2 regions of the Serratia sp. KH_031 genome follow, and region 2 is predicted to be linked to the other one. Evidence: predicted binding sites of a transcription regulator. Region 2 holds the regulator's gene; the other holds the start of a gene.
The links. The regulator ArgR, encoded in region 2, controls arginine synthesis, uptake and breakdown. The targets are predictions, from matches to a motif close to ANTGAATAAAAATACANT.

Region 1: argF (ornithine carbamoyltransferase) is a predicted target of ArgR. The motif match lies at 1,834-1,851, and genes of this name have one in related genera.

Annotation. Positions count from the first base shown of each region.
Region 1 covers NZ_CM174496.1:559,888-566,206, reverse strand. The annotation lists gene AC3ISQ_RS02475 (GNAT family N-acetyltransferase) at 1-482, shown strand, start outside; gene miaE (tRNA isopentenyl-2-thiomethyl-A-37 hydroxylase MiaE) at 479-1,237, opposite strand; gene rraB (ribonuclease E inhibitor RraB) at 1,286-1,711, opposite strand; gene argF (ornithine carbamoyltransferase) at 1,874-2,899, shown strand; gene metC (cystathionine beta-lyase) at 2,972-4,159, opposite strand; gene AC3ISQ_RS02450 (dicarboxylate/amino acid:cation symporter) at 4,197-5,438, opposite strand; gene AC3ISQ_RS02445 (LysR family transcriptional regulator) at 5,657-6,319, shown strand, end outside.
Region 2 covers NZ_CM174496.1:4,357,334-4,363,652, reverse strand. The annotation lists gene rhaB (rhamnulokinase) at 1-748, shown strand, start outside; gene AC3ISQ_RS19680 (L-rhamnose isomerase) at 745-2,001, shown strand; gene rhaD (rhamnulose-1-phosphate aldolase) at 2,011-2,835, shown strand; gene rhaM (L-rhamnose mutarotase) at 2,846-3,160, shown strand; gene yhcN (peroxide/acid stress response protein YhcN) at 3,331-3,594, opposite strand; gene argR (transcriptional regulator ArgR) at 3,975-4,445, opposite strand; gene mdh (malate dehydrogenase) at 4,910-5,848, shown strand; gene AC3ISQ_RS19650 (helix-turn-helix domain-containing protein) at 5,918-6,178, opposite strand.

The sequences.
Region 1 (6,319 bases), 1.0 Mb from region 2:
ATCTTCTGGTGCGCCCAATCACGGCTGAAGATAATGTCGCTATCGCCGACGTCATTCGCGAAGTTTCTGCCGAACATGGGTTAACTGCCGACAAAGGCTATACCGTGTCCGATCCCAATCTGGATACGCTTTATCAACTCTATAGCCAGCCGCGCAGTGCCTATTGGGTGATTGAGATTGATGGGAAAATTGCGGGTGGCGGTGGCGTTGCACCGCTGCAAGGTGGCGCCGCTGACGTTTGCGAATTGCAGAAAATGTATTTCCTGCCGCTATTACGTGGTAAAGGATTAGCGAAACGTTTGGCGCTCGAAGCGCTGAATTTTGGTCGTCAGCAGGGTTTTGGCCGCTGCTATCTGGAAACCACCGCCAGTCTGACCCAAGCCATTGGTCTCTATGAACATTTGGGGTTTGAACATATCGACCATGCGATGGGCAGCACTGGGCATGTTGACTGTGAAGTCAGAATGCTGAAAACGCTTTAAGCAGGCACACCACTGTGGAAGCGGAACTCGTTGTCTGGCGATAGGATCAGCTCCGCTTCAATCCGGCCAAAATGCGCCACGCGTTCGCTGATGTCACCACCCGCCACTTGCTCCGCCAACGTCAAATAATCCTGATAGTGACGCGCTTCGGAACGCAATAACGAAACATAGAAGCGGTTCAACTCGTCATCCAGATATGGCGCCAGTTTGGCGAATCGTTCACAGGATCGCGCTTCGATGTAAGCGCCACAGATCAATTTATCGATCAAGGTGACCGGATCGTGAGTACGGACCTCACGGATCATCCCTTTCGCATAGCGACTGGCGGTGATCTTCTTATACGGGATCTCCCGCGCCTGCATAATCTCCAACACTTGCGAGAAATGATGCAGTTCTTCTTTGATTAGCAGCACCATTTTATCTACCAGATCTTGACCATAAACCGAGCCGTTTTTCGGCAAGATCTTTTTGGTGAATTGGCTTTGCTGGAACAACGCTTCTGGCACCGCTTGCGCTTCATGCACAAAGGCTTCGTAAGGCCTCAGCAACGCCAGCAGAGCATCGCCGCTCTCTTTATCTGCCACGTAACGGCGGATCAACCACATACCGGTCTGAGCCGCTTTCAGCTCGCAAACCATATGGTCAGTCAACAACAGAGGTAGATTTTCTGGTCGGCGGGCGGCGTCGATCCATGCGTCAGGCGTTTCGCAATGCAGGAAATTTAAAATCGGAGAAAGGAGTGATTGGTATTTCATTTGAGTTTTTATGCAGGGGCCGCAAAAGCAGCCCACTGAGAGAAATAATTAATGGCGCTTGCCGTCGTCGTCTTCGTCGATAAAGTCACCGTCTTCGTCATCCTCACCGTCTTCACCGTTCGGATCTTCAAAGTAAGTGCCCCAACCGTCGTAGTTGACGCCGCATTTTTCCGCCAACGCCACCAGTTGCTCAACCTGTGTGTCGATAATTTCGGCATTCAGGCTAACTTCGCTGATCACATCGCAGCACATTACTAGTTGACCATCTTCCACTTCCAGCTCTTCGGCGTCTGTCACTTCGTAACCCAGTTTGAAGGCTTCTACCGCAGCTTGTTCCAACGTTTCAAACTTCTCGCAAGAGAAATGGTGTTCGATGGTGTAAAGCGCGTCGGGATCGCTACCGTCTTCTAACAGTTCTTCGATGATCAGGCGAGTTTCTTCGCTTTGTTCTTTCAGTAATTCACGGTTTGCCATGCTGATACCCTCAAGTCAAATGGCCTACATTTCGGTTATTTTCCCACAGCGCCGCCGCCGCTGCTATGAGAAACATGAAAGATTTCTTTTATGGGGTTGAAATTGAATATTCATACATATAAAGTGAATTTTAATTCATTCAAATAATCAGGATACACGGATATGAGTACGACCAACCCGTTCTACAGCCGTCATTTTTTGAGGTTAATGGATTTTACACCGGCAGAGATTCAGGCTCTGTTGCAGCTTTCCGCCAAACTGAAACAAGCTAAAAAGCAGGGCAACGAAACTCGCTACCTGCAAGGCAAGAACATTGCGCTCATCTTCGAAAAAGACTCAACCCGCACTCGATGCTCTTTCGAAGTTGCCGCATTTGACCAAGGTGCGCAGGTTACTTACCTCGGCCCAAGTGGCAGCCAGATCGGCCATAAAGAATCGATGAAAGACACCGCCCGTGTGTTGGGAAGAATGTACGACGGCATTCAATATCGCGGTTACGGTCAGAATCTGGTGGAAACCTTGGCGAACTATGCCGGAGTGCCGGTTTGGAATGGCCTGACCAATGAGTTCCACCCCACTCAACTGTTGGCCGATCTGCTCACCGTGCAAGAACATTTACCGAGTAAGGCATTGCATGAAGTGAAATTCGCCTACTTGGGCGATACCCGCAACAACATGGGTAACACGCTATTGGAAGCGGCCGCGTTGGTCGGCATGGACTTGCGGTTAGTCGCGCCGAAAGCCTGCTGGCCGGAAGAGAAATTGGTGAAAGAGTGCCAAACATTGGCACAACAGACCGGCGGGAAAATTACCCTGACCGAAGATATTGCCGAAGGGGTGAAAGACGCAGATTTCCTTTATACCGACGTTTGGGTGTCGATGGGGGAGCCCAAAGAAGTGTGGCAGGAACGTATCGCTTTATTGAGACCGTATCAGGTCAATATGGCGCTAGTGCAACTCACTGGCAATCCAGACGTCAAATTCCTGCACTGCTTACCCGCATTCCACGACTCCCAAACCACGCTCGGTAAGCAAATGGCAGAGCAATACGATCTGCATGGTGGGATGGAAGTGACCGATGAAGTGTTCGAGTCAACGCACAGTGTGGTGTTCGATCAGGCCGAAAACCGCCTGCACACTATCAAAGCGGTGATGGTAGCAACGCTGAATCCGTCATTGACGCTATAGTTAAAACATATTGCCGGGGCGCGTCACGCATTGGCAATGGGACACGGAGGGTTAATCCGTGTCCCAACTTCATTATTTCAACCGTGCAAAACCGGCTTCCAGATCGGCAATCAAGTCGTCAATATTTTCAAAACCAATATGCACTCGCACCAAGGTTCCAGTGAAATCAACTTTGCCTGCCGGGCGGATCTCGTTCAACTCCTCGGGTTGATTCGCTAGGATCAGTGATTCAAAACCGCCCCATGAATACGCCATGCTAAAGTGCTCAAAGTTATCCAGGTAATGGGCAACTTGCTCATCCGTCAGCCTTTCTTTCAGTACAAAAGAGAACAACCCACAGCTACCGCTAAAATCTCGCTGATAAAACTCGTGCCCTTTACAGGAAGGCAACGCCGGATGATTTACGCGCGCCACCTCTGGCCGTGCAGCCAACCATTTAGCCACCGCGACACTGCTAACTTCGTGCTGTTTTAAGCGTACGCCCAAGGTTCTTAACCCCCGGCTGCCCACATACGCCGTATCTGCATCCGCCATTTGCCCCATCAGATAGGAATTTTCACGCAGTTGATCCCAACAACGAGCATTAGATACGGCGGTGCCCAGCATCGCATCGGAGTGACCAATAATGTATTTGGTGCCAGCCTGAATCGAGATATCCACACCGTAATCCAGCGCCTTAAACAAAATACCGGCCGCCCAAGTGTTATCAATCATGACAACAATCTCAGGATTCACCGCTCGAATCGCTTTGACCATGCCGGGAACATCCTGCACTTCCATGGTGATCGAGCTTGGCGATTCGAGGAACACCACTTTGGTATTCGGTTGGACCAACTCGGCAATGCCCGCGCCAATCATCGGATCGTAATAGGTCGTTGCCACGCCCAAGCGCGCCAGCACCTTGTTGCAGAAATCCTGTGTCGGTTCATAGGCCGCACCGGTCATCAAGATATGATCGCCTTTGGCAACAAAAGCCAAGATGGCATTAGTCACCGCTGCCGCACCGCAAGGGTAAAGAGAGCAGCCAACGCCCCCTTCCAATTCCGTCATCGCGTCTTGGAAAGAGAAATGGGTCAAGGTGCCACGGCGTCCGTAAAACAACTCTCCTTTGGCGCGATTGGCGGTCGCATGTTTTTTCGCCTTTACGGACTCAAAGATTAATGAAGACGCGCGTTGGATGACCGAGTTTACCGAACCTTGGGTAAATTTCGCTTTACGGCCAGCGGTGACTAAAGCGGTTTCTATTTTTTTAGATGTCATAATCTGCCTGCTTTTATATTCAATGAGTTAACAGAGTTTATTCCACATCCATTACCGGAGTATTGGACTGAGAGGCGGTAGAGGTGTTTTTCTTGCCCGCAAAACGCTCAACAATTTGCGCCGCGTTCAGGTCATGAATAACGTTGATCAATGTCGCTGGCGCATCAGTAATGGTGCCAAGCACCACCAGCATTGGGATAGTTTCCAACGGTAAGCCCAAGGTGGTGACAATGAAAATCTCGCCCAGGAATGCGCCACCGGGAACACCGCCGACAATAATGGCCGAGAGCACCGAAATCAGCATGGTCAGGAAAAAGGTTTCCATGGTGAAATCTAAACCCAACACCGCGAAGATAAACACAATTTTCAGAGCGGCAATCATCGCTACGCCGCCTTTATTCAGGTTCACCAACAGCGGTAAGGCAATATCGACAATTTCAGGATTGATCCCCATCGCTTTACCGGCACGGATGCTAACAGGTAAGGTGCCGAGAGAAGAACAGGTGCCTAGTGCCGTGGCTGAAGGTTCAACCGCATTTTTCCAGAACGCACGTATTGCAGGAATCCCCCCGCCGATCCAGGAATAGAAGATAGAGCCGAAAACGTAGTACAGCAGGGTTGCCACGAAGAACAAGCCAATGGCACGGGCAAAGGTGACTAACAGTTGTGAATCTTGGCTCGCCATGGTCGAAGCAAAATAACAGCCCAAACCAACTGGCGCTGCCTTCATGATGATCGAGACAATCTTCATGATCACGGTATTCAAATCGTTCAGCGAACTAGAAATACGCTTACCCTGCTCACCCGATTGCCCAATGGCAATACCGGCGATCACCGACATAATAATCAGCGCAAGAATATTAGACTTTGACAGTAAGCCAATGAAATCATTAGTCGTTACCATGCTGACGAAGTCCATATCACCGCTGCCAGCTTTAAACTTCTCCGTCAATTCGATAACCACGCCCTGCGCCGGATCGAACAAAGTGGCCAAACCGACAATCCCAGCGGCAGGAATCAGCGCCATGATGATAGAAACCGCGAAGATCACCCCCATGATACGCCCGAGCTTTTTCAGGTCGGTCATACCAGCAATGGATGACATAACGCTCACGCTGACTAACGGCACAATAATCATAAACAGCAGGTTAAGAAAAATCTTACCAATAGCCTGTAATTTCAATGCAATATCTGGTGCATAAATGCCTAACAATCCCCCTAAGGTTAGTGCCAGTAATAAAATGAGAGAGGATTTGTACGGTTCTAAACGTGCCCACATAGTGGATTCCTTTTTATCGTTTTATTCATGTGACTTGAGTCACTTTTTATTTGCTATCATTTTTAATTAATTATTTTGTGATTTATGTCACCTCTTCAGGCTGTATTTCAATTTCAAACCCGATAATGTTCCTGCAATTAATAATTGCATTTTATTTCAACAAATGTAACGCGTCATTCGTACCATTTAATGAAATCACTCGTGAATTAAAGGAAAAAATGAGCAATCCAGCCTCGTTAAAGCAACTGGAGATTCTGGTTAAGATCGTCGAGTTTGGCGGGCTATCAGAAGCGGCAGCACAGTTGAACGTCTCCCCTTCAGCCGTGAGCAAGAGCCTGTCTCAGCTAGAAAGCCAGTTAGGAACCACTTTACTAAAACGAACAACACGCAGTTTTACCCTCACTGAACCGGGGCAATACCTTTACAATCGAGCCACACAATTGTTGATGGATTTCGATGAATCCATCAACACTACGGCAGGTTACTATAACCATCCTCACGGCGAGTTGAGAATAACTTGCTCTATGGCTTTTGGTTATTCCCATTTAGTCACATTAGTTAATCATTATCGCAAAAATTGCCCCGATGTTGATTTGCATATCGATCTCAATGACAGTTTTGTTAATCTCAATGAAACCAATATTGATATTGCATTGCGTGTTTCTTCATCACCCCCCACCAATTACGCGATGCGTAAATTGGCGACCATTAATTGGGCCTATTGCGCCAGTCCAAAATATCTCAGTGAATATGGCATGCCAAATTCTGTGCAAGAATTATCTCTACACCAATGTTTAATTTACCCCGGTTTAACTCCGGTCTGGCGAAACATCGATAAACAAGGCGTCGCGCATCAACTTAAAATTCGCTCCCCCATTCAA
Region 2 (6,319 bases):
CATTGCTGCACCGCTGATGGATAAAGATTCCGCTTATCTCTCTTCTGGCACTTGGTCGTTGATGGGCTTTGAAAGCAAAAAACCTTACACCTGCGATGCGGCGTTGGCTGCCAATATCACTAATGAAGGTGGTGCCGAAGGGCGTTACCGGGTGCTGAAAAACATCATGGGATTGTGGCTACTCCAGCGAGTCACCAAGGAGCTGGCTGTTAGCGATCTGGTGGATCTTATTATCCGCGCCCAAGCGATCTCCGCCTGCCGCTTTGTGATTAACCCGAATGACGATCGTTTTATTAACCCGGAAAGCATGAGCCGCGAGATCCAGAGCGCCTGTCGCGAACATCACCAACCGGTGCCGACAAGCGATGCTGAACTGGCGCGTTGCATCTTTGACAGTCTGGCGCTGCTGTACGCCGATGTATTACGCGAATTGGCAACTCTGCGTGGCCATGCTTTTAGCAGCCTGCATATTGTCGGCGGCGGTAGTCAAAACCATTTCCTAAATCAACTTTGTGCCGACGCCTGTGGCGTACCCGTGATCGCCGGACCTATCGAAGCCTCCACGCTCGGTAACATCGGTTGCCAGTTGATGGCGCTGGACGATATTCCCGATGTCGATGCTTTTCGCGCCGTGGTGCGCCAGAACAGCGAACTGACTCAATTTACTCCAAATTCAAAGAGCGAAATTGCCTGCTTTGTCGCGCAATTTCAGCAAAACCGTCAAACACGTAAGGAGCTTTGCGCATGACTACTCAAATTGAACAAGCCTGGGATCTGGCGAAACAACGTTTTGCTGCGGTCGGTGTTGATGCCGAAGAAGCGTTGCGCCAGCTCGATCGCTTGCCAGTCTCGATGCATTGTTGGCAAGGGGACGATGTGGCTGGGTTTGAAAACCCAGAAGGGGCTTTGAGTGGAGGGATTCAGGCCACGGGTAATTATCCGGGTAAAGCGCGCAATGCCACCGAGTTGCGCTCCGATCTGGATCAAGCGTTAAGCCTGATCCCTGGCCCGAAACGCCTTAATTTGCACGCGATTTACCTTGAATCCGAAACGCCCGTTGCGCGTGATCAAATCAAACCAGAACACTTCAAAAACTGGGTGGAGTGGGCAAAAGCGCGTGGTATGGGGTTGGACTTTAACCCATCTTGCTTCTCGCATCCGCTTAGTGCTGATGGCTTCACGTTGTCTCACGCGAATGACGAGATTCGTCAGTTTTGGATCGACCATTGCAAAGCCAGCCGTAAAGTTTCGGCGTACTTCGGCGAGCAGCTGGGTACTCCGTCGGTGATGAACATCTGGATCCCGGACGGCATGAAAGATATTACCGTCGATCGTTTGGCTCCGCGTCAGCGTTTGTTGGAAGCGCTGGATGATGTCATCTCAGAGCAACTCAACCCGGCGCACCATATCGATGCGGTGGAAAGCAAGTTGTTTGGCATAGGAGCGGAAAGTTACACCGTCGGTTCCAACGAGTTTTATTTCGGTTACGCCACCAGTCGTCAAACCGCGTTGTGTCTAGATGCGGGCCATTTCCACCCAACTGAAGTGATCTCCGACAAAATCTCTAGTGCCATGTTGTATGTACCACGCCTATTGCTTCACGTTAGCCGCCCAGTGCGTTGGGACAGCGATCATGTTGTGTTACTGGACGATGAAACCCAAGCCATTGCCAGTGAAATCATTCGCCATAACCTGTTTGATCGTGTGCACATTGGCCTCGATTTCTTTGATGCTTCCATCAACCGTATCGGTGCCTGGGTTATCGGTACTCGCAATATGAAAAAAGCGTTACTGCGCGCGCTGTTAGAACCGACTGACCAATTACGTCAACTTGAGCGTGAAGGCGATTACACCGCACGTTTGGCGTTACTCGAGGAACAAAAATGTCTGCCGTGGCAGGCGGTTTGGGAAATGTACTGCCAACGTCACGATACTCCGGCGGATGCCTCTTGGCTCACCACTGTCCGTCACTATGAACAACAAGTTTTAACCCAACGTTAAGGAGCACACATGCAACGTATTTTTTCTTCATGGTTTATTCAGGGCATGGTGAAAGCCACTGGCGACATGTGGCTGAAAGGTTGGGATGAACGTAACGGTGGCAATATCAGTCTGCGGGTGGATGCTGCTGATGTAGAACCGTATCGCGATGAGTTCTATAAAGCACCGCGCTGCGTGGAACTGACTCAACCGGCAACAGAGCTGGCGGGTTGTTGGTTCCTGGTGACGGGTTCCGGTAAGTTTTTCCGTAACGTGCAAATCGATCCGGTAGATAACTTGGTGCTGCTACAAATTACCGATGATGGCATGGCTTACCACATCCATTGGGGATTGGTGAATGGCGGCTTGCCGACATCTGAATTGGCAGCTCACTTCCAGTCGCACGTGGTACGCAAACAGGTTTCCAATGGCCAAGACCGCGTCATCATGCATTGCCACGCCACTAACTTGATCGCGCTGAGTTATGTGTTACCGCTGGATAACGCTAGCTTTACTCGCAAACTGTGGGAAGGCAGCACCGAGTGTTTAGTGGTATTCCCAAACGGCATTGGCATCGTGCCATGGATGGTGCCAGGCACCGATGGTATCGGCTCCGCCACCGCCGAACAGATGCGCTCCCACAGTTTGGTGCTATGGCCGCATCACGGCATTTTCGGTACCGGACCGACGTTGGACGACGCTTTTGGTTTGATCGACACCGCCGAGAAATCCTCAGAAATTCTGGTGAAGGTTTACTCGATGGGCGGTATGAAACAGACCATTACGAGTGTGGAACTGGTTGCCCTTGGTGAGCGTTTTGGTGTTACGCCAATGTCAGCAGCTCTGAAAGATTGAGGGAAGTATCATGATCCGCAAAGCCTTTGTCATGCAGGTAAACCCTGATGCCCATGAAGAGTATCAACGCCGTCATACGCCGATTTGGCCAGAACTGGAAACGATTCTTAAGCAGCACGGTGCTCATCATTACGCTATTTATCTCGATGCAGAACGTCATTTGCTTTTTGCCACGCTAGAAATTGAATCGGAAGCTTGCTGGAACGCAGTGGCGCAGACCGAAGTATGCCAACGCTGGTGGAAGTATATGCAAGAGATTATGCCGAGCAACGCTGACAACAGCCCGGTGAGTCAGGAGTTGAAATCGGTGTTTTATCTCGCGTAGTGGAGCTCTCTCCGTGTATGGACTCGTATTTTTGAGTCAAAAAAGCCCTCATAAATGAGGGCAAGGGGTTCGTCGGATAGGACGAATATATTTGGGGATGCACTTTGCTAGTGAACTCGGCAGTGGCAGTGACGAGGGTAATCAGTTCAGCAAATGTGTAATCCCTTATTTTATTTGTAGATTTCAGCAGTTGCGTGGAAGTTACCTTCGTTACGCGCTTCAATGACTCGATATGCGGTCGCGCCTTTGGCGTCTGCTTTGGCAGATAGTGCAGCACGGATATCAGAAGGCGCTGCGGCAACACCACTTACGGTAATAGTCCCGACAGGCTGCAGCTGAGCGGCTTGGGATGCATCGATGGATTGTGCTGCAAATGCACCAAAGGAAAGCATAGATAAGATGCTCAGGGTTGCGATAGTAGTTTTAGTTTTCATAATTTCACCTCATCGTATTCTTTTATAAGTTTTCGTCAACTGTGATTCACGTCACGAAAATGAGTATATGCCTAGTAACGTAAAAAATTAATAGCTAGCTAACAATTTCTAGTGAAACTTTGTTATGAAATTAGCTATCGTTTATAACCACAGAGAATAAAAAACGCTCGCAAAATGATCTTTTGATGATAAATATCAATAACTTCAATCCAATGAGTGTCTTTGACTAAAAGTGCGAAAGATATCAGCATTGATCACTGCCTACATAGAAATGACATGAAAATATGCTGCCATGGGGGGGAAAGGCAGTGATAAAGCGCAGAGAAAATAAAAGAGGCGAACAAAACGTGGCCGTGACCACGCTTTGTTAATAGAGGTTATTACAGTTCTTGCTCGAACAAGGAAAGAATCGCTTCGTACAGCTGACGCGCAGTAAAGGTATTGGCTGGCGTCACAAAAATAGTATCGTCACCGGCGATGGTGCCGAGAATACCTTCAGATTTACCCAGTGAGTCCAACAGACGGGCAATCAGCTGCGCTGCGCCGGGGCTGGTGTGGATCACCACCACCGCATCATTATGATCAACGTCCAACACCAAATTCTTCAGCGGGCTGGTAGTGGTTGGGACGCCGAGTTCTGCTGGAAGGCAATACACCATTTCCATTTTGGCATTGCGTGTGCGTACTGCACCAAACTTGGTCAGCATACGCGATACTTTGGATTGGTTGATATTTTCGAAGCCTTCATCTTGCAGCGCTAAAACGATCTCGCCTTGAGAACTGAATTTTTCTTCTTTCAATAACGCTTTAAACGCCTTGATCAGATCTTCCTGTTTTGCGGGATTACGCATTTGGCACCGTGGAATGTTGACAATGGATGTCATTATTATGCATATAAATGAATTTTTATGCAAAAAAAGAAAGTCAGGCGAAAATAAAACCGCCCAGACAACAAGGAAAGGGCGCCATTTTAACAAAATCGATTCGCCATGAATATGCCTTTCCGTTAGCGGAAATAGTGGCAAGGTTAAGTGAATAAAATGTTATGAAAATGATGTTGTTCTGGTGCGGCGTAAGGGTGTAATGTAACGCCCGGTTAACTCGCTAGGTGAATAATCTCATGTTATTTATGATTAGTATGCGTTATGTCATTAATTCATAAGCCATTTAATCTAAAATAGGCACAAATCAACGAATTTATTGCGTCAGCTCGCAAACTGAATGTTAAGAGATTGTTTTTAAAGACGTAATAATTTATGGTCTGCCCCAAAGAATTCACGGCGTTTTTATATTTAAGATAATAAAGGAGTATAGGATGAAAGTTGCAGTTCTCGGTGCTGCTGGCGGTATCGGCCAGGCCCTCGCCCTTCTACTCAAAACCCAGCTTCCTTCAGGTTCTGAACTCTCTCTCTACGACATCGCCCCAGTGACTCCAGGTGTTGCCGTTGACTTAAGCCACATCCCAACCGCAGTTAAAATCAAAGGCTTCAGTGGCGAAGATGCAACTCCAGCCCTGCACGGTGCGGATGTCGTTCTGATTTCTGCTGGTGTTGCGCGTAAGCCTGGTATGGATCGTTCCGATCTGTTCAATGTGAACGCCGGTATCGTGCGTAATCTGATCGAGCAAGTGGCAAAAACCTGCCCGAAAGCTTGTATCGGCATTATCACCAACCCAGTAAATACCACCGTGGCTATCGCAGCAGAAGTGCTGAAGAAAGCTGGTGTATACGACAAAAACAAACTGTTTGGTGTGACTTTGCTGGATATCATTCGTTCCAACACCTTCGTGGCTGAGCTGAAAGGCAAACAACCGGAAGACTTGAACGTGCCAGTGATTGGTGGCCACTCAGGCGTCACTATTCTGCCATTGCTGTCTCAGATCCCTGGTGTTAGCTTCACTGAACAAGAAGTTGCCGACCTGACCAAACGTATCCAGAACGCGGGTACCGAAGTGGTAGAAGCTAAAGCTGGTGGCGGTTCTGCAACGCTGTCTATGGGACAGGCAGCCGCTCGCTTTGGTCTGTCTCTGGTACGTGCGCTACAAGGCGAAAAAGGTGTGGTGGAATGTGCTTATGTTGAAGGTGACGGCAAATATGCACGTTTCTTCGCACAGCCATTGCTGCTGGGCAAAAACGGTGTTGAAGAACGTAAAGATATCGGCACCTTGAGCGCATTTGAGAAACAATCGCTGGAAGGCATGCTGGATGTCCTGCACAAAGACATCGAGCTGGGCGAAACCTTTATCAACAAGTGATCATTTAGTCTTACTTGACTAAACACAGCCGCCGGGGCGATGTTCCGGCGGCTTTTTTGTGCCTTAAACTCATTGTTTGATACGGCTTTTACGATCCAAGAGACGGTGAGTAAAAGGATCAAAGTAGCGACTTGGCCAGATCTCCGCAGGATGAACACTCAATGCATCCGCAATCAACCATTCTCCTTTCGGCCACGGTCGTGACAAGGCATTCGCCAACGTTGAAGAACTGAGTCCTGCTTGGCGTGACACTGCTGCCAATGTCGTGCCTTTCTTGCGGAGTGCCGCGATCACATCTGCTGGATGCCAATCTGGGTTCCTTGAATTCATGTTCACATTCCTTTTTTGCTTAGAGAAAGTTCTATTAGTGGTATAACTAACAGGTTAAATTTAATCGTTCGCACAACATGAAACGCTTATTCGGAAATTAGGATACCACTAAATTTTCCAAAAAATATCCTAATGATTTCC